Regions from separate parts of the Janibacter cremeus genome, predicted to be linked through region 1. Evidence: predicted binding sites of a transcription regulator. Region 1 holds the regulator's gene; each other region holds the start of a gene.
What was found. The regulator LexA, encoded in region 1, represses DNA repair genes until DNA is damaged. The targets are predictions, from matches to a motif close to TCGAACANNTGTTCGA.
Positions count from the first base shown of each region.

Region 2: a site for LexA is predicted at 3,349-3,364, ahead of O9K63_RS03895 (DUF6504 family protein). Genes of this name have one in related genera too.
Region 3: a site for LexA is predicted at 2,227-2,242, ahead of O9K63_RS06185 (alpha-ketoglutarate-dependent dioxygenase AlkB). Genes of this name have one in related genera too.

Region 1 is NZ_CP115184.1:444,710-450,841, forward strand. Features, by position in the region: gene O9K63_RS02045 (ComEC/Rec2 family competence protein) at 1-1,642, shown strand, start outside; gene O9K63_RS02050 (LysR family transcriptional regulator) at 1,653-2,573, opposite strand; gene O9K63_RS02055 (NAD-dependent protein deacetylase) at 2,634-3,464, shown strand; gene O9K63_RS02060 (glutaredoxin domain-containing protein) at 3,470-3,889, opposite strand; gene lexA (transcriptional repressor LexA) at 3,904-4,689, opposite strand; gene O9K63_RS02070 (LysM peptidoglycan-binding domain-containing protein) at 4,891-5,280, shown strand; gene nrdR (transcriptional regulator NrdR) at 5,671-6,132, shown strand, end outside.
Region 2 is NZ_CP115184.1:846,638-852,769, forward strand. Features, by position in the region: gene pknB (Stk1 family PASTA domain-containing Ser/Thr kinase) at 1-361, opposite strand, end outside; gene O9K63_RS03880 (LysM peptidoglycan-binding domain-containing protein) at 396-1,523, opposite strand; gene O9K63_RS03885 (Rv2175c family DNA-binding protein) at 1,728-2,114, shown strand; gene O9K63_RS03890 (polyprenyl synthetase family protein) at 2,143-3,228, opposite strand; gene O9K63_RS03895 (DUF6504 family protein) at 3,369-3,788, shown strand; gene O9K63_RS03900 (SAV_6107 family HEPN domain-containing protein) at 3,802-4,251, shown strand; gene O9K63_RS03905 (DNA polymerase III subunit alpha) at 4,248-6,132, shown strand, end outside.
Region 3 is NZ_CP115184.1:1,332,916-1,339,047, reverse strand. Features, by position in the region: gene leuA (2-isopropylmalate synthase) at 1-1,399, shown strand, start outside; gene O9K63_RS06185 (alpha-ketoglutarate-dependent dioxygenase AlkB) at 1,583-2,206, opposite strand; gene recO (DNA repair protein RecO) at 2,309-3,085, shown strand; gene O9K63_RS06175 (isoprenyl transferase) at 3,082-3,882, shown strand; gene O9K63_RS06170 (hypothetical protein) at 3,866-4,099, opposite strand; gene O9K63_RS06165 (sulfotransferase family 2 domain-containing protein) at 4,169-5,296, opposite strand; gene O9K63_RS06160 (Fur family transcriptional regulator) at 5,399-5,800, opposite strand; gene O9K63_RS06155 (metal ABC transporter permease) at 5,797-6,132, opposite strand, start outside.

The DNA of each region.
Region 1 (6,132 bases):
GACCGACGACATGCTCGTCACCGGCATGAGCCACCTGTCGGCGGTGAGCGGCTCCAATGTCGCGGTCGTCCTCGCGGCACTCGTCGGGGCCTGCCGGCTGGGTGGGGTCCCGCGGCGCTGGCGACCGTGGGCGGCCGGGGCCGGCCTGGCGTTCTTCGTCGTCCTCGCGCGACCGGAGCCCAGCGTCATCCGGGCGGCGACGATGGGGGCGATCGGCCTGATCGGGATGAGCACCTCCCGTCGCGGGGCCGGGACACCGGTGCTCTGCACGGCGGTACTCGTGCTGCTGGCGATCGATCCGTGGCTCGCCCGCTCCTACGGCTTCGTGCTGTCGACGCTGGCGACCCTGGGGCTGCTGCTCTTCGTGCGGCCCTGGTCGGCGGCGATCAACGCGCACCTGCCCCGGCAGCTGCACCTCATCGGGCCGGCGGTCGCGATCCCGCTCGCGGCGCAGCTGGTCTGCGGCCCGGTCATCGTCCTGCTCCAGGGCAATGTCAGCCTCATCGCCGTCGTGGCCAACCTCGTCGCCGCACCCTTCGTCGCACCGGCCACCGTCCTGGGCGTCACCGCCGCCCTCGTCGCGGTCGTGAGCACCACGGTGGCGACGCTCGTGGGGTGGCTGGGGACCCCCTTCGCCCTGGTCATCGCGTGGACCGCCCGGGTGGCCGCGGACGTGCCCGGCGGGGCCCTGCCGTGGCCGGACGGTGCGCCGGGGGCGCTGCTGCTCGCGGCCGTGACGGCGGTGGGCATCCTCTGCGGGCCGTGGGTGCTGCACCGGGCCCGGGCCAGTCCGCTCGTGGCTCTCGGGGTCCTCACCGTCCTCACGACCGGGTTGGTCCCCTCCCGCAGCCTCGGGTGGCCACCACCGGGGTGGCGGCTCGTCGCGTGCGACGTCGGGCAGGGGGACGGGCTGGTCCTCGCCTCGGGCCCCCGTCGGGCGGTGCTCGTCGACGTCGGTCCGGAGGACAGCGACATCGACGGTTGCCTGGACCGGCTCGGGGTGCGCTCGCTCGACGCGGTGGTGCTCACGCACTTCCACGAGGACCACGTGGCCGGTCTCGAGGACGCGCTGGGCGGACGGGCGGTCGGGGCGCTGCTCGTCACTCCCGAGGCCGATCCCGAGTGGGCGGCCCGGCAGGTCCGGGAGGTCGCCGCGGAGCACGACGTGCCGGTGCGCACGGTCGTGGCGGGCGACCGCTTCGAGCTCGGTGAGGTCAGCGCGACGGCGTGGTGGCCGGCCCGTCCCGTGGCCGGGGGGTCGCCGGCCAACAACGCGAGCATCGTGCTGCACGTGCGCAGCGGGGACGTCGACGCGCTGCTGCTCGGGGACATCGAGCGCGAGGCCGGGCACGCCCTGCTGCTCGCCCTGCGGCGCGACCCGGCGATGGCCGCGGCCGCCGACGGGCTCGAGGTGCTGAAGATGCCCCACCACGGGTCGAGCAACCTGGACGAGGGCTTCATGGACGAGGTCGCCGCGCCGGTCGCGCTCATCAGCGTCGGTGCCGACAACGACTACGGCCACCCCACGCCCTCCGCCCTCGCCTGGGCCGCGAGCCACGCCTCCCGGACCCTGCGCACCGACGTCCACGGTGACATCGCGGTCCTCGACGGGCCCAGGGTCGTCACCGAGAGGCCCGGGTGAGCCCGTAGCGTCAGACGGAGGCGGGCGTGGCCGTCGCGGCGGAGGCGACGAGCGCCTCGAGCGTGGCGGCGACGGCCGGCACCTTGAGCAGGTCCTCGGTCGTGACCGCGTGGATCCGGCGATGGCTCGTCGGGTCCAGCGGACGGATGACGACGTCGGGGTTGGAGGTCGCCGCGCGGATGAGGTCGGGGATGAGCGCCACCCCGAGACCGGCGGCGACGAACCCCTGGACGGCGACGTAGTCCTCGGTCTCGAAGGCGACCTTGGGCGCGAATCCCGCGTTGTTGGCGATCTGCAGCAGGTGCCCGCGACAGCGGGCGCACCCGGCGATCCAGTCCTCGTCGGTCAGGTCGGTCATCGAGACGACCTCCTGCCCGGCGAGCGGGTGGTCGTGGGGGAGGGCGACGCGGACCTCCTCCTCGAGCAGGGGGTGGACGGCGAAGCCCTCGAGGTCCTCGCCACGGGCGATGTCGCTGCCGTCGTAGGAGAAGGCGACGGCGAGGTCGACCTCCCCGGAGCGCAGCGCGGCGATCGACTCGGGCGGCTCGGCCTCGGCGAACTGCACCGACAGGTCCGGGTACTGCCTGCGCACCGCGGCGAGCGCGCGGGGGACGAGCGTGACCGAGGAGGAGGGGAAGGCCATCAGGCGGACCCGACCGGAGCGCAGCCCGGCGATCGCGGCGACCTCCTCCTCGGCGGCGTCGAGGGCGGCGAGCACGGGGGCGGCGTGGCGGGCCAGGACGCTGCCGGCCTCGGTCAGGCGCACGGAGCGACCGACCTTCTCCACGAGCACGGTGCCGGTGCGCTGCTCGAGCCGCTTGACCATCTGGGAGACGGCCGGTTGCGAGTAGCCGAGGGCGAGGGCAGCGGCGGTGAAGCTGCCCTCCTCGGCGATGGCGCGCATCACGCGCAGCCCTGCGGCGTCGATCATGCCGCCATGCTAAGCCGTGGGTGGTGGATCAGGGGTCCGGCTACGTCGCATACTGGGCGGGTGATCGAGGACATCGCCCGCGTGCTGTCGGCAGGACCGGCGCTGGTGCTCACGGGCGCCGGCATGTCCACCGACTCCGGCATCCCCGACTACCGCGGCCCGGACGGCCAGCGGAAGGTCACGCCCATGCACCTCTCGGAGTTCGTCGCCAGCAGCGAGGCGCGGCGGCGCTACTGGGCGCGCAGCTTCGTCGGTTGGCGCCGCTTCCACGCGGCCCGGCCCAACGCGGCGCACCATGCCGTCACGCGCCTGCAGGAGCTCGGAGCGGTGGGCCCGCTGATCACGCAGAACGTCGACGGCCTGCACCAGGCCGCCGGCACCCGCGAGGTCGTCGAGCTGCACGGCAACCTCGTCGACGTCGTCTGCCTCACCTGCGACGCGCGGGTCGCCCGTCCCGTCCTCGACGAGCGGATGGCCGCGGAGAACCCCGGCTTCGACGTCGACAGCGACGAGATCCGCCCGGACGGCGACGTGCGGCTCGACGCCGTGGACGTCGAGCGGTTCCGGGTACCGATCTGCACCTCGTGCGGGCAGGACACGCTCAAGCCGGACGTCGTCTTCTTCGGGGGAGCGGTGGACAAGCCGAAGGTCCAGCACTGCTTCGACCTGACCGACCAGGCGCCGAGCCTGCTCGTGCTCGGTAGCTCGCTGCAGGTGATGTCCGGGCTGCGCTTCGTGCGCCGGGCGGCCAAGCGCGGGATCCCGGTCGCGCTGATCACCCGGGGGCCGAGCCGGGGCGACGACCTCGTCGACCACCGCGTCGACGGGGAGCTGGCCGACTCCCTTCGCTCACTGACGCAGTCGTTGGACCGGGTGGCCGCGAGCGCCTGAGGTGGTCAGCGCAGCGCGGCCCTGACGACCTCGGGGTCGGGGTTGGTGTGCACCTCGTCGCCGATGCGCACGGTCGGGACGGTCTCGTTGCCGCCGTTGACCGAGCGGACGAAGGCGGCCGCGTCCTCGTCCGCCCAGATGCTGACCCAGGCGGCCTTGTCCTTGTCCTTGCCCAGGGCGCCGCGCAGGCGCAGGCAGAACACGCACCCGGGGCGCCAGTAGATGACGACGGGGAACTCGCTGCGCCTCGCCTCGACCTCGGCGTGGCCCGGCCCGCCGCGGCCGTTGAGCGGGGAGAGCCACCACGCGAAGACGAGGACGACGACGAACAGCACGACGTTGGACCCCTCGCCGGTGCGCACTCCCTGTGCCGCGAGGACGATGCCCGCGACGAGCAGGGCCAGTGCGGATCCCCATCTGCGCATGGGGCGATTGTGCCTCAGAGGCTGCGCAGGACCGCCGTCACCTTGCCCAGCACGGTCGCGTGGTCGCCGTCGATCGGCTCGAAGGCCGGGTTGTGGGGGAGCAGCCAGACGTGGCCGTCCTTGCGCTTGAAGGTCTTGACCGTCGCCTCGTTGTCGAGCATCGCCGCGATGATGTCGCCGTTGTCGGCGTCGGGCTGCTGGCGCACGACGACCCAGTCGCCGTCGCAGATGGCCGCGTCGACCATCGAGTCGCCGACGACCTTGAGCAGGAAGAGGGAGCCCTCGCCGACGATCTGCTTCGGCAGCGGGAAGACGTCGTCGACGAGCTCCTCGGCGGTGATCGGCACACCGGCGGCGATCTCACCCAGGACCGGCACGTAGCTGGCCTCGGGCCGCTCGTCGCCGGAGCCGGTGATGTCGACGTCCTCGTCCTGCGCGGTCGCACCACCACGCATGCCGCCGAAGTCGGCGGTGTCGGCGATGACCGCCTCGGCGTCCGCGTCGGGGGAGATGACCTCGATCGCGCGGGGGCGGTTGGGGTCGCGGCGCAGGTAGCCCTTGCGCTCGAGGGAGGAGAGCTGGTGGGCGACCGAGCTGGGGCTGGTCAGGCCGACGAGCTGCCCGATCTCGCGCAGGCTCGGCGGGTAGCCGCGGGTCGCGACGGCGGTGCGGATAACCTCGAGCACCTTGCGCTGGCGGGCCGTGAGGCCGTCGCCGGAGTCCCGCTCCGGGAGGTGGCGCACGGTGCTGTCGCCGCCGCCGGAGTCCGTGCTCGTGTCCTTGCCGCTGCCCTTGCTCATCTCGACCCTTCCGTCCGTGTCACCAGCGTTGTCGGTGGTCGCTGGTCAACTTCTCGGTAGTGGAGACAGTAGGACGATCGAACAGGTATTTCAAACATGTGTTCGAGCGTGTTGTTGATCTTCTTCGAACATCCGTGCTAGACATCGTACAGACGTTCTATCGAACACCGGTTCGAGGGAACACGCCACGAGGAGGACCAGATGACCGCACTCACCGTCACCCACGGCGCGCCGGTCGGTGCGCCCGCAGTCCGACCGACCCGCACCCGCCACCTGCACTCCGTCCCCACGGGCGACGCGGTCGCTGCCCCGGCGAAGGGGGCGGTGCGGCTGACCCGTCGCGGTCGCCTCACGATGACCCTGACGACGCTGGCGGTTGCCTCCGTCGCGGGCGCGGGGATGGCCTTCGGTGGCCCCGCGGCCACGCCGCAGGAAGTCACCGTCGAGCAGGGACAGACCCTGACCTCGATCGCCGCCGTCGAGATGACCGGCGTGCCGACCGACGACGCGATCGCGCAGATCCGGCAGGCCAACGACCTGGCGACCAGCCACGTCCACGCGGGGCAGACCCTGGTCATCCCCACCCCCTGAGAACCTCCCGGGCCCATCGACCCAGCCCGGGCCGGCCGTCGGCCACCTCCGCATGCCGGAGGTGGCCGACGTGCGTGTCAGGGGGGTCGGTCGAGGTGCCGCAGGGGGTTGGTCGAGGCGTCGCGGTCGCGGGTGCCGGCGAGCTGATCCCCGGTATTCCGGCCCTGTGCGCAGGGCGGTGACCGCTCACCGACGGCGCCACGCCGGGGACTTGCATCCGTTGTGTGACAGGGGTCTAATGGTCACTACATCTAGTGGTTACACAGATGTCATTCGTCCACATCTAGTACACAGGATGAGTTCGGTTCTCCACAGGATTCGGGGAATCGTCCCCATCCCGTCCACCGTTTCATCCACAGGCACACCCCTACGAACCGAGAGGAGTCGGCCATGCACTGTCCCTTCTGCCGGCACACCGACTCCCGGGTCATCGACAGCCGGACCACCGACGACGGCAGCGCGATCCGCCGCCGCCGCCAGTGCCCGGAGTGCTCCCGGCGCTTCACCACGCTGGAGAGCGCGAGCCTGTCGGTGACCAAGCGGTCGGGTGCTGCCGAGCCGTTCAGCCGGGCCAAGGTGCTCGCCGGTGTCCGCAAGGCCTGTCAGGGCCGCCCGGTCACCGAGGACCAGCTCGCCCTGCTCGCCCAGCGCGTGGAGGAGAGCATCCGCTCGCAGGGCAGCGCCGAGATCGACGCCCACGAGGTGGGCATGGCGATCCTGCCGCCCCTGCGGGACCTGGACGAGGTCGCATACCTGCGCTACGCGTCCGTCTACCAGTCCTTCGAGTCGCTCGAGGACTTCGAGGCGGCCATCAGCGCCCTGCGCCGCGAGCACGCGACCGCCACCGAGGGC
Region 2 (6,132 bases), 400 kb from region 1:
TGATGTCCAGGGCGGCGCGCGGCGTCAGGGCACCCTCGGCGTCGACGAGCTCGCGGACGCTGCGTCCCTCGACGTACTCCATCGCGAGGAAGACCCGGCCGTCGTCCTCGCCCTGGTCGTAGACCGGGACGACGTTGGGGTGGCTCAGCCGGGCGGCGGAGCGCGCCTCGCGACGGAACCGGGAGACGAAGGTCTGGTCCGCGGCGAGGTCGGGCCGCATGACCTTCAGGGCCACCTCACGGTCCAGACGGGTGTCGGTGGCGAGGAGGACGGTGGCCATGCCACCGTCGGCGAGGTGCCGCAGCACGCGGTACCGCCCGTCGACGACCTCGCCGACGAGGGGATGGGATGCCGTGGTCACGCCCAAAGTGTAGGTTCGCCCCCTTCGCCCTCCATCACATGCGCTTGCGCAGCGCCTTGACGTTGGCCACGTACCGCTCGGTGTCGGCGTACATGCCGTTGGCCTCGACCGAGGCGAGCCCCTGGTAGTAGCCGCCGATCGCGTCACCGGTCGAGGAGGCCTGCTGGGTGAGCACCTTCAGCAGGAGGACTCCCGCGGTGACGTTGTCCTCGGTGTCGAGGAGGTCGAGGTCACGACCGGCCAGGGAGGAGGTCCACTCGCCGGAGGCCGGGATGATCTGCATCGCGCCGACTGCGTTGGCGACGGAGACCTGCCGCTGGTCCCAGCCGGACTCCAGGTAGGAGACCGCCAGCGCGAGCGAGGGGTCGACCCCGTGCTGTCGGGCGATGCGGGTGATGATCTCCCGGGTCTCGGTGCGGCTGGGCACCGAGCGCCCGGCGAGGATCGCGCGGTTCTCGTCGGCCGCGGCGACGATCGAGTCGGCGTAGGTGCGCCCGGAGAAGGTGTTCTCCTTCGTCGGGGTGGGGCCCTTCGTCGATCCGGTGACCTTCAGCTCCTGGCCGGGGTAGATGTGCTTGCCGGTGGAGACGTCGTTGAGCTTGGCCAGGCGGGTGACGCTCATGCCGTGGCGGGAGGCGATGCCGCTGAGGGTGTCCCCGGCGCGGACCGTGTACGAGGACGAGGCCGCCGGACGGCTGGTCGAACGCTTGGCGGGCCTGGCCGGGGTCCCGCTGACGCGCAGCTTCTCGCCCGGGTGGATGAAGCCGTTGCCGAGGCCGTTCAGCGACCGCAAGCGGTCCAGGCTCATGTCGTGGCGGGCGGCGATGCCGCTGAGGGTGTCCCCGCTGCGCACGGTGTAGGTGCGGGTGGACCCGGAGCGCGAGGGCGTCGCGCCCCCGCGCGCCGTCGAGCCGGCGCGCTGGGGCACCACGAGCTGCTGCCCGGGGTGGATGAACTCCTCACTCCGCAGGTCGTTGCGCGAGAGCAGCGCGGTGGGGGAGACGCCGTAGCGCTGGGCGATGCCGTAGACGGTCTCGCCGGAGCGGACCGTGTGCTGCTTGGATCCTTCGGCGCTGATGGTGGTCTCGGTGGTTCCGGCGGTCAGGTCGAGCGCCGGGGCGACAGGGGTGGCCGGGACGGGGACGAAGAGCGGCAGGACCAAGGGAGACTCCGATGTCGGGGGCGTCGGGCGCGCCCGGTGGTGCGGTCAGGGGAGGTGCCGTGACGTCTGCGGGGCACCTGTGAGCCATGTGGCGTATGTGGTTGCAGTGGCGACGGTACCGAAAAATTGCGGAATGTGCGCGGATTCCTGCAGCGAGTGGGTTCGGGAACCGCTCCCGACGCCCGCTCTGCCAGACTGTGCGGCGTGAACGACACGCCAGAGAATGCTTCCCCCACCGAGCCGTCCGCGCCGTCCGAGCCCGTGTGGCTGACCCTTCCTGACATCGCCGAGCAGCTCGGCGTGCGCATCACCGAGGTGCGCCGGATGCTCAAGGAGGGTGACCTCGTGGCGGTGCGCCGCGGCGAGCGCAACGTGCTCTCCGTACCGGCGGACTTCATCGGTGAGGACGGGCCGCTGCCGGAGCTGCGCGGGACCTTCACCGTGCTCTCGGACGGCGGCTTCACCGACGAGGAGATCGTCGAGTGGATGTTCACCCGTGACGACCGCCTGGTCGGGGGCACGCCGATCGGCGCCATCCGGCAGGGGGCGAAGACCGAGGTGCGCCGCCGGGCCATGGAAGAGGCCCTCTGACACCTCGGGCGGCGCGACGCAGCCGTGACTAGGTGCTGCGCGCGGTCGTGACGTCGATCAGCTCGGCCAGCAGCTCGCGCGCGTCGGGAGCCAGCCCGGACGCCTCGGCCAGTGCTGCGCGGGCGGTGTCCGCCCCCTTCGCGATGTCGGTCTCGACGCCCTCGAGTGCGCCGGTGTCGACGAGCAGCGCACGGAAGGACTCGACCTCCGCCTCGCCGAGATCGGGGGATCCGAGCCACGTCTCGATCCGGCTCGTCGTGGTCTCGTCGGCCCCGACGAGCGCCCGGGCGATCAGCACGGTGCGCTTGCCCTCGCGCAGGTCGTCCCCGGCCGGCTTGCCGGTCGCATCCGGGTCGCCGAAGACCCCGAGCACGTCGTCACGCAGCTGGAAGGCCTCGCCGAGGGCGAGCCCGTAGCGGGAGAGCGCCCGCAGGTCCTCCTCCGAGGCGCCGCCGGCCGTGGCGCCGATGAGGAGCGGGTGCTCGACGGAGTACTGGGCGCTCTTGTAGCGGATGACGTGGCGCGAGCGCTCGATGCGCTCCGCGTCGTCGAGCAGGTGCCACGGACGCATCGAGGTGACGATGTCGAGGAACTGCCCGGCCATGAGCTGACCGCGCATCTTCTCGAAGGTCGGCCGGGCGGCGGCCAGGGACCGGGCGGGCAGCCCGGAGTCGGTGAAGAGGTCGTCGCACCAGCCCAGGCAGAGGTTGCCGGCGAGGATCGCACCCGCGGTGCCGAAGCGGTCCGCGTCGCCGTGCCATCCGCGGTGCCCGTGGGCGTCCGCGAGCGTGCGGTGCATCGCCGGCTTGCCGCGGCGGGTCTCGCTGTCGTCCATGACGTCGTCGTGGATGAGTGCGGCGGCCTGGAAGAACTCCATCGCGGCGGCGAGGGTGACCGCACCCTCGTCGTCGGGCTGCCCGGCGGCCCGCCAGCCCCAGTAGGCGAAGCCGGCCCGCAGCCGCTTGCCGCCCTCGAGCAGGGTGCGCACGGGGTCGATGAGATCGGCGACGTCGGGGCCGATCTCGGCGAGCTCGTCCACCCAGCGGTCGAGCTCGGCGTCCAGACGGGTCTGGACCCGCGTACGCAGGTCGGCCCGGTCCAGGGGGTGCGGCACGTGTTCTCCAGTCGCGAAGGGGGGGGAGGCGCAGCGGTCTCCCGCGCTCCTCGGAGCCATCGGGAGCCAGCCTACGTGGCTCGTGCTTGACGCGGTGTCATCCCCTCGGTCTACTGTTGTTCGAACAGGTGTTCGAGAGGATGGAGTTGATCATGGTCCGGCTCGTGGAGGAGACCATCGAGGTGCGGGTGGGCGATCCGCAGCGTATGGGCGTGGAGGGACAGCCCGATGACCGGTGCGGGGCGCCGGAGCAGTTCCTGTGGCGCGGCCGGCTCTACCGGGTGACCGAGGTCATCGCCCACTGGCAGGAGCGGCACCCGTGGTGGCGGTCGGCCACCGAGCAGCCGCTGGCACAGGTCCCGCTCGCCCGGGACGTGTGGCGGGTGACGGCCAGCCGTGGGCGCAGCAGTGCGCCGGGGGTCTACGACCTCGGCGTCGACGGCGTTCCGGTCACGCCTGCCGTGTCCGCTGGGCCCGCCGTCTCCGCTGGGCCCGCCGTCTCCGCTGGGCCCGCCGTCTCCGCTGGGCCCGTCTGGCTGCTGCTGCGGACGCAGGACTGAGGTGGTGGTGACGATGGCTGCCGCACCGCTCCTGCACCCCGATCGCGTCGACGGCGCGGTCCACCTGCTCTCCGCCGCCGCCGAGAGCCTGGCGAGCGCGCACTGGGCCCGCACGGCGCACGGGCGCAGCGCCGGGACCCGGCTGGCCGTGCTCCGGGCCGCCGCTGCGGTCCTCGCCGTCCGTGGCCGGGCGTGCGCGACCGGGTCCGGCCCGCTCGACGTGTGGCACCTCCTCCCGCGGGTGGCGCCCGAGCTGACCGAGTGGGCGCAGTTCTTCGGGGCCGTGCTGTCCGACGAGGCGCGCAGCGGGGCGCCGATGAGCGTGCGCGAGGTCGACGACCTGCTGCGCCAGGGGGAGGAGTTCGTCCAGCTCGTCGCGGGGCTGCTCGGCCTGCCCCCGGTCCCCGTCACCGGTGACTCGACTGTGCTGACCGTGCTGAGCGGACAGGGAGGGCGTGGATGAGCTTCGCCCACCTGCACGTGGCCTCGGGCTTCTCCCTCCGTCACGGCACGAGCACGCCGGAGGACCTCGTCGCCCGGGCGGTCGAGCTCGGCCAGCCCGCGCTCGCCCTGACCGACCGGGACGGGCTCTACGGGGCCGTCCGCTTCGTCCGGGCGGCGAGCGCGGCCGGCGTGGCGCCGGTGCTCGGGGTCGACCTGGCCGTCGGTCCCCGGCCGGGTCCGGCACAGCGGCGGGGCCGCCCCCTTCGCACGCCGGTGCGAGGGGGCGCCGAGGTGGACCCCCGGCACCCCCGCGTCACGGTGCTGGCGCGAGGGGCCGGTGCGGGCGTCCCGCACGGTGTCGGGTGGGCGCGGCTCTGCCGCCTCGTCAGCGAGGTGCACCTGACCGGTGAGCGGGGCGACGCGGTCGCGCAGCCGCAGATGATCGCCCGGCACGCGAGCACCCCCGACCCCGCGGAGCCGGCACCGCTGCTGGTCCTGCTCGGCCCGGGCTCCGACGTCGGCGCCGCGCTGCTCGACCGTCGGCCGGACATCGCCCGGGAGCGTCTCGCGGCATGGCGCCGCCTGCTGCCCGCCGGGGCCGTCGCCATCGAGGTCGTCGACCACGGCGGCCCACCCGGGTCACCCGCCTCGACCGGGCACGCTGCGCACCTGCTCGGGCTGGCCGACGCGACCGGCACCCCGGCCGTGCTCACCGCGGCGACCCGCCACCTGCACCCGCAGGACGCGGTCGTCGCCGACGTGCTCGACGCGACCCGTCGGCTCGTCGTCCTCGACACCCGCCACCTGGACCGGGTCACCGAGGCCGGCCACCTCGCCGACACCCCGACGATGGCCGCGTCCGCGCACCGGGTGACGACCGCGCTCGGGGGCGGGGCCGGTGGCTTCGGCTGTGCCGGTCCGCGCCAGCGCGCCGAGGCACTCCTCGCGACGACGACCCGCACCGCCCTCGAGTGCGCCCAGGACGATCGCAAGGACCTGGGGATCGGCCGGGTCCACCTGCCCGAGGCCCGGGTGCTCGGCCTGGGTCCCGACGACGACCCGCAGGCAGTGCTCGCGCAGCGCTGCCGGGCGGCCATCGGCACGCGGTACCCGGACGCCTCGCCGAGCACCCTCCGGCAGGTCGAGGAGCGCCTCGAGGACGAGCTCGACGTCATCGCGGCACTGGGCTACCCGACCTACTTCCTCACCGTCGCCGAGGTCGTCGACCTCATCGTCGAGGCCGGGGTGCGGGTGGCCGCCCGTGGTTCCGGGGCCGGCAGCCTGGTCAACCACCTGCTCGGCATCAGCGCGATCGACCCGATCCGTCACGACCTGCTCATGGAGCGATTCTGCTCCCCGCTGCGGGCCGAGCTGCCGGACATCGACATCGACGTCGAGTCCGCCCGCCGGACCGAGATGTACGAGCGGGTCCTCGAGCGCTTCGGCCGCGACCGGGTCACCTGCGTGTCGATGATGGACACCTACAAGGCCCGGCACGCGATCCGCGACGTCGGCGCGGCGCTGGGCATCCCACCCGCGGAGGTCGACCAGATCGCCAAGGCCTTCCCGCACATCCGGGCCAGGGACGTGCGCAGCGCCCTCGCCGAGCTGCCGGAGCTGCGCACCCGCGGGCTCGGGGCCGGCTCGCACGGTGAGCCCGGCGAGCCCGGTGAGCACAGGCTGGAGACCCTTCTCGACCTGGTCGAGCGCCTCGACGGGCTGCCCCGGCACATCGCCATGCACCCGTGCGGGATGGTCCTGTCCGATGGTGGCCTGCTCGACCGCACCCCGGTGGAGTCGAGCTGGCTGGGCTTCCCGATGAGCCAGTTCGACAAGGACGACGTGGAGGCGCTCGGGCTGCTCAAGCTCGACGTCCTCGGCATCCGGATGCAGTCCGCCA
Region 3 (6,132 bases), 890 kb from region 1:
CCACCTGATCGAGAAGACCTTCGACGCGATCGCCGGGAGCAAGCAGGCGATCGTGCACTTCTACAACTCGACGTCGATCGTCCAGCGCCGGGTGGTCTTCAACACCGACCAGGACGGCATCATCGACATCGCCCTGCAGGGCGCGCGGCTGTGCAAGAAGCTCGAGGAGACGGTCCCGGACACCAACGTCTACTACCAGTACTCGCCGGAGTCCTACACCGGTACCGAGCTGGACTTCGCCGCCCGCATCTGCAACGCGGTCATCGACATCATCGACCCGACGCCGGACCACAAGATGATCATCAACCTCCCGGCGACCGTCGAGATGGCCACGCCCAACGTCTACGCCGACTCCATCGAGTGGATGAGCCGCAACCTCGACCGGCGCGAGTCGATCATGCTCTCCCTGCACCCGCACAACGACCGCGGCGAGGGCGTCGCCGCAGCGGAACTCGGGTACCTGGCCGGCGCCGACCGCATCGAGGGCTGCCTCTTCGGCAACGGCGAGCGCACCGGCAACGTCGACCTGGTCACCCTGGGCATGAACCTCTTCAGCCAGGGCATCGACCCGCAGATCGACTTCTCCCAGATGGACGAGATCCGGCGCACCGTCGAGCACTGCACGCAGCTGCCGGTTCACCCGCGCCACGCGTGGGGTGGCGACCTCGTCTACACGGCCTTCTCCGGGTCGCACCAGGACGCGATCAAGAAGGGCTTCGACGACATGCAGCGTCGGGCCAAGGAGGCCGGGACCAGCATCGACGGCATCGACTGGGGCGTGCCCTACCTGCCGATCGACCCGCACGACATCGGCCGCGACTACGAGGCGGTCGTGCGCGTCAACAGCCAGTCCGGCAAGGGTGGTGTCGCCTACCTGCTGCACTCCGAGGTCGGCCTGGAGCTGCCGCGGCGCCTGCAGATGGAGTTCTCCGCGGTCGTCCAGCGCAAGACGGACTCCGACGGCGGCGAGATGAGCGGTCTGGCCCTGTGGGAGGTCTTCAACGACGAGTACCTGCACGGTGAGGACAAGGACGGCTGGGGCCGTTACCAGCCGGTGCGCACCACGCTCATCGGTGAGGACGACGGCCTCGACCGCATCGAGGGCCACATCCTCGACCGTGGCCAGGAGGTCGCGATCTCCGGCAGCGGGAACGGCCCGATCGCGGCCTTCCTCGATGCCATCGAGCCGCTGGGCATCGACGTGCGTGTCCTCGACTACGCCGAGCACGCCCTCTCCGCCGGTGGCGACGCCCGCGCGGCGTCCTACGTCGAGTGCGCCGTCGGCGAACGTGTCCTCTGGGGCGTCGGCCTGCACGACTCGATCGTCAAGGCCTCGCTGCGCGCCATCCTCTCCGCGGTCAACCGAGCCGAGCGCGATGCCGAGGTCGCCCAGGTCTGAGGGGAGCGTCGAGGGCGCTGCCCTGAGGTGCGACGGAGGAGCCTCGAAGGCGCTGCCCTGAGGTGCGACGGAGGAGCCTCGAAGGGGGCCGGGTCACACCCGGCCCCCCTTCGTCGTCCCCGGGTCGGGCCGGTAGGGCATGACCTGAACCGGTCGCGGTAGGTCGTCGGTGGTCGACAGGCCTCAGCGCACCCCCGCCACCCGGTACTGGATGGAGATCCGGGGACCGACCGCGGCGCTCGTCTTGGGCACCGCGTGCTCCCAGGTGCGTTGGCAGGCACCGCCCATGACGGCCAGGTCGCCGTGCCCGAGGGAGAGGCGCTGGGAAGCACCGCCGTCCCGTGGCCGGAGGGCCAGGTGGCGGGCGGAGCCGAGGGAGACGATCGCGACCATCGTGTCGTCGGTGCGACTGCGGCCGATCCGGTCGCCGTGCCAGGCGACGGAGTCGCTGCCGTCGCGGTAGAGGCACAGGCCGGCGGTGACGAAGGGCTCCCCGAGCTCGGGGGCGTAGTGCGCGGTGAGCCGCTCGCGCATCTGCGTGAGCAGCGGGTGGGGGAGCGTCTCGCCCGCGGAGTAGAAGCGGGTCAGCCGCGGCACGTCGACCACCGAGTCGTACATGGTGCGTCGCTCCGCTCGCCACGGCACCTCGTGCAGCAGCGTCGCGAGGACGTCGTCGGCGCCGCACGCCCACCCGGGCAACAGGTCCACCCACGCGCTGCCGTCGAGGTGGCGCCGGTGACGCGCCTGCAGGTCGCCGAGCGTCGGGGCGTCGGCGGTGTCGAAGAGCGAGGACTGGAGCGCCTGCATGAGGCCAGCGTAGCAGTTGCTCGAACGCCTGTTCGAGAACCGCAGCGGGTGTGGGGGTGCGTGTCGCTGGGAATCGCGGCGACAATGGCTGAGAATGGACCGATGCCCCTCTACCGCGACTCCGGGGTCGTGCTGCGCACCCACAAGCTGGGTGAGGCCGACCGGATCATCACCGTGCTCACCCGCGGGCGCGGCAAGATCCGGACCGTGGCGAAGGGGGTGCGCCGCACCAGGTCGAAGTTCGGCGCCCGTCTCGAGCCGGGGATGCACGTCGACCTGCAGTGCTACGAGGGACGCAACCTCGACACCGTGACCCAGACCGAGTCGCTCGACGCCTGGGGCGACGTCCTCGCGCGGGACTACCGACGCTGGACCAGCGCCGCCGCGATCCTCGAGACCGCCGACCGCCTCACCGAGGAGCACGAGCCGGCCGTGCAGCAGTACCTGCTCCTCGCCGGGGCGCTGCGCTCCCTGGCCCACGACGAGCACGCCCCCGAGCTCGTGCTCGACGCCTACCTGCTGCGGGCCCTCGCGGTCGCCGGGTGGGCGCCGAGCTTCCACGACTGCGCCCGCTGCGGCGAAGGGGGCCCGCACCGCGCCTTCCACGTCGCCTCGGGCGGGGTCCTGTGCCGCAGCTGCCGCGTGCCCGGCTCGTCGGCGCCCGCACCCGAGACCCTCGACCTGCTCGCAGGGCTGCTCACCGGGGACTGGGTCATCGCGGACGACTCCCAGGAGCGGCACCGCCGCGAGGGGTCGGGCCTGACGGCCGCCTTCCTCCAGTGGCACCTCGAGCGCGGGGTGCTCTCCCTCCGCCACGTCGACCGCACGCACGTCGACCGCGCCCAGGTCGACCGCACCCCACCGCAGAGGACCGGATGAGTCGCTACGCCACCCCCTTCGCCCACCCGAGCGGAGCCACCGCACCGCCGGTGCCCGCGGACCTGGTGCCCGGCCACGTCGCCGTCGTCATGGACGGCAACGGACGTTGGGCCAACCAGCGCGGGCTCCCGCGCACGAAGGGCCACGAGGCGGGGGAGGGGGCGCTCCTCGATGTCGTCGCCGGCGCTCTGGAGATCGGCGTGCAGCACCTGTCGACCTACGCCTTCTCCACCGAGAACTGGCGGCGCTCGCCCGACGAGGTGCGCTTCCTGATGGGCTTCAACCGCGACGTCATCCGCCGCCGGCGCGACCAGCTGCATGCGTGGGGCGTGCGGATGCGCTGGGTCGGGCGACGGCCGAAGCTGTGGGGCTCGGTGATCAAGGAGCTCGAGATCGCCCAGGAGATGACCAAGCACAACGACGCGATGACGTTGTACTTCTGCGTCAACTACGGCGGGCGTGCCGAGATCGCCGACGCCGTGCGGGGGATCGCCGCGGACGTCGCCGCAGGGCGGCTGAAGGGCTCGCGGATCGACGAGCGGACGATCGCGCGCTACCTCTCCGAGCCGGACATGCCGGACGTCGATCTCTTCCTGCGCAGCTCGGGGGAGCAGCGCACGAGCAACTTCCTGCTGTGGCAGTCGGCCTACGCCGAGATGGTCTTCCAGGACACCCTGTGGCCGGACTACGACCGCCGTCACCTGTGGGAGGCGATCGAGACCTATGCGGGACGGGAACGGCGGTACGGCGGGGCCGTGGACGCGCCGACGGACGACCCGGCTACGCGCGGTCGCTGACGGACGCCTCCGTCGACTGCCGGGCGCAGTGGGCGCAGCAGTAGAAGTGGCCGTCGACCTCGGTCCCGTGGCCGATCACCTTGCACCCGCAGTGCTCGCACTCGGGTGCGACCGCGTGGATGGCGCACTCGAAGCAGTCGAAGGTGTGCCGCGAACCCGCCGCCACCACCTCGAAGCTCTTGTCGTAGTCGTTGCCGCAGACTTCGCACTGGGCCATGGGTCCGTCCTCCTCTGATCGGATGAGGAGGACCTACCCGTGACCGGTGCGTCGAAACGGCCGGACGTGCTAGGTGGAGCGGCGGACCGTCGATCGAGCCGCGGCCTGCACCCGGTCCGGGACGACGCGCCGGACCCAGGAGCTGCGGGCGAGCCGGTGCGCCGGCCCGCTGTCGAGGACCCGTCCGAGCGCCCGTGTGCTCGGTCCCGGAGCAGAGGTCGCGGTCCCCTGTGGTCGGGGAGCCCGCTGCGCACGCTCGAGCTGCCGCTGGGTGCGCTCGAGCTCCCGCTGCGCCTGCTTCAGCTCCTGCTGCAGTCGTCGTCCTTCGGTGCGCAGGTCACCGATGCGCTCGTTGGCGACCGTGTGGTAGGCAGCGTGCTCGATGGCATCCGCCGACCACCCGTCGGACATGCGGAGGCGGTCGATGCTCCACCGGTCCCCGAAGGCCCGGAAGTCGTCGGCGAAGGAGTCCTCGATGATCTCCGCGATGCCGTCCTCGAGGGCCTCGGGGACCATGGGCAGGGGGGTCTCGTTGGCCCGTGGTGTGTACAGGGGCTGGTCGAGGCCGAGCGGCCGCAGGTGCTCGTGGACGTCGGCGAAGAGCGTGGACAGCTCGCGGAGGTCGTAGATCCGGGTGTAGTTGACCCCGTCCGGACGCACCGAACGCACCTGGCTCTGGAAGTGCACATCCGTGCGCAGATCAGGATCGCTCTCCCAGGGACGGGCGTGCACGAAGGCGCGCCAGTCCTCCAGGACCTGCTCGGGGCTCTCCGGCACGCGCGGGAACCACGGACGATCGGCGTAGCGCTCGACGTACCGCACGTGGCGCACGAGGAACTTCGACTGCCAGGCGGACCACAGCCGGCTGCGTGGATCGCGGACGGCGGCGAAGACGAACCAGCCGTTGTCCGGTGAGATCTCGGCCAGCTGCTCGCTGTCGAGCGTGCTGAGCTGCGGGGTCCTGCGCCATCGCGAGCGCTGGCCGTGGATGCCCAGGAGTCGGCTCTGCTGCCCCCCCATGGCGCCGATGAAGGACTCCGGGTCCTCGCCGGCCAGGTCGGCGACCATCCACCGAAGGCTCGTGCACGCCGCCTTCGTCACGGACATGTAGACCATCTTGTGGTCCGGGAGGACGAAGGAGTTCGGTGGCGGGGGGATGTCGTTGAGCAGGGGCGTGGGGCTGGCGTCGGCGCTCATGGTCTCGGGTGGGTCCGTCGGTCGGGGGGCGTGGGACCCCTCAGAACTACCATGGCGAACGCGGCCGCACCACCGTAGGTGTCCGTCCCGTGGTCCCGCAGGTCAGCGGCGGGAGGTGCACGGGCCGCAGCGCCCGAAGAGCTCCAGCGTGTGGGCCACCTCCGTGAAGCCGTGCTCCGCCGCCACCCGGTCGGTCCAGCGCTCCACGGCCGGGCCCTCCACCTCGACGGTGCGACCGCAGTCACGGCACACCAGGTGGTGGTGGTGACCGGTGCTGCAGCGACGGAAGATCTGCTCGCCGTCGTCCGTGCGCAGCTGGTCGACGATGTCCTCGTCGACCATGGCCTGCAGGGTGCGGTAGACGGTCGCCAATCCGATTTTGTCGCCGGCGGCGTGGAGGCTGGCGTGGATCTCCTGCGCGGTGCGGAACTCCTCGACGCGGTCGAGGTCGGACTCGATGGCGATGCGCTGCTTCGTCGGGCGGCGGCTGCGGAGGTCGGTCATCGGTGGCTCCCTTCGAAGGGGGACGGGTCGGGGTGGTCGGGCGCGTGCTCGTCCCAGTGGTCACCGTGCTCGGCGTGCCGGTGGCCGTCGTGGAGGTAGTCGACGTGGTCCCCGTGGAGGACCGCCTCGTGACCGCAGTCCTCCCAGTGCGTGTGCTCGTGGCCCTCGGCGGCCGTGTGCCGCCGCCGGACGACCAGGTGGACGAGCCAGGCGCCGACCGCGGAGGCGATGAAGGCCGCGATGGCCAGCAGCACGATCGTGGCGCCCGAGGGGGTGTCGCCATAGAAGCTGACGACCACTCCGCCGGTGCTCGTGGCCAGCCCGACCACCAC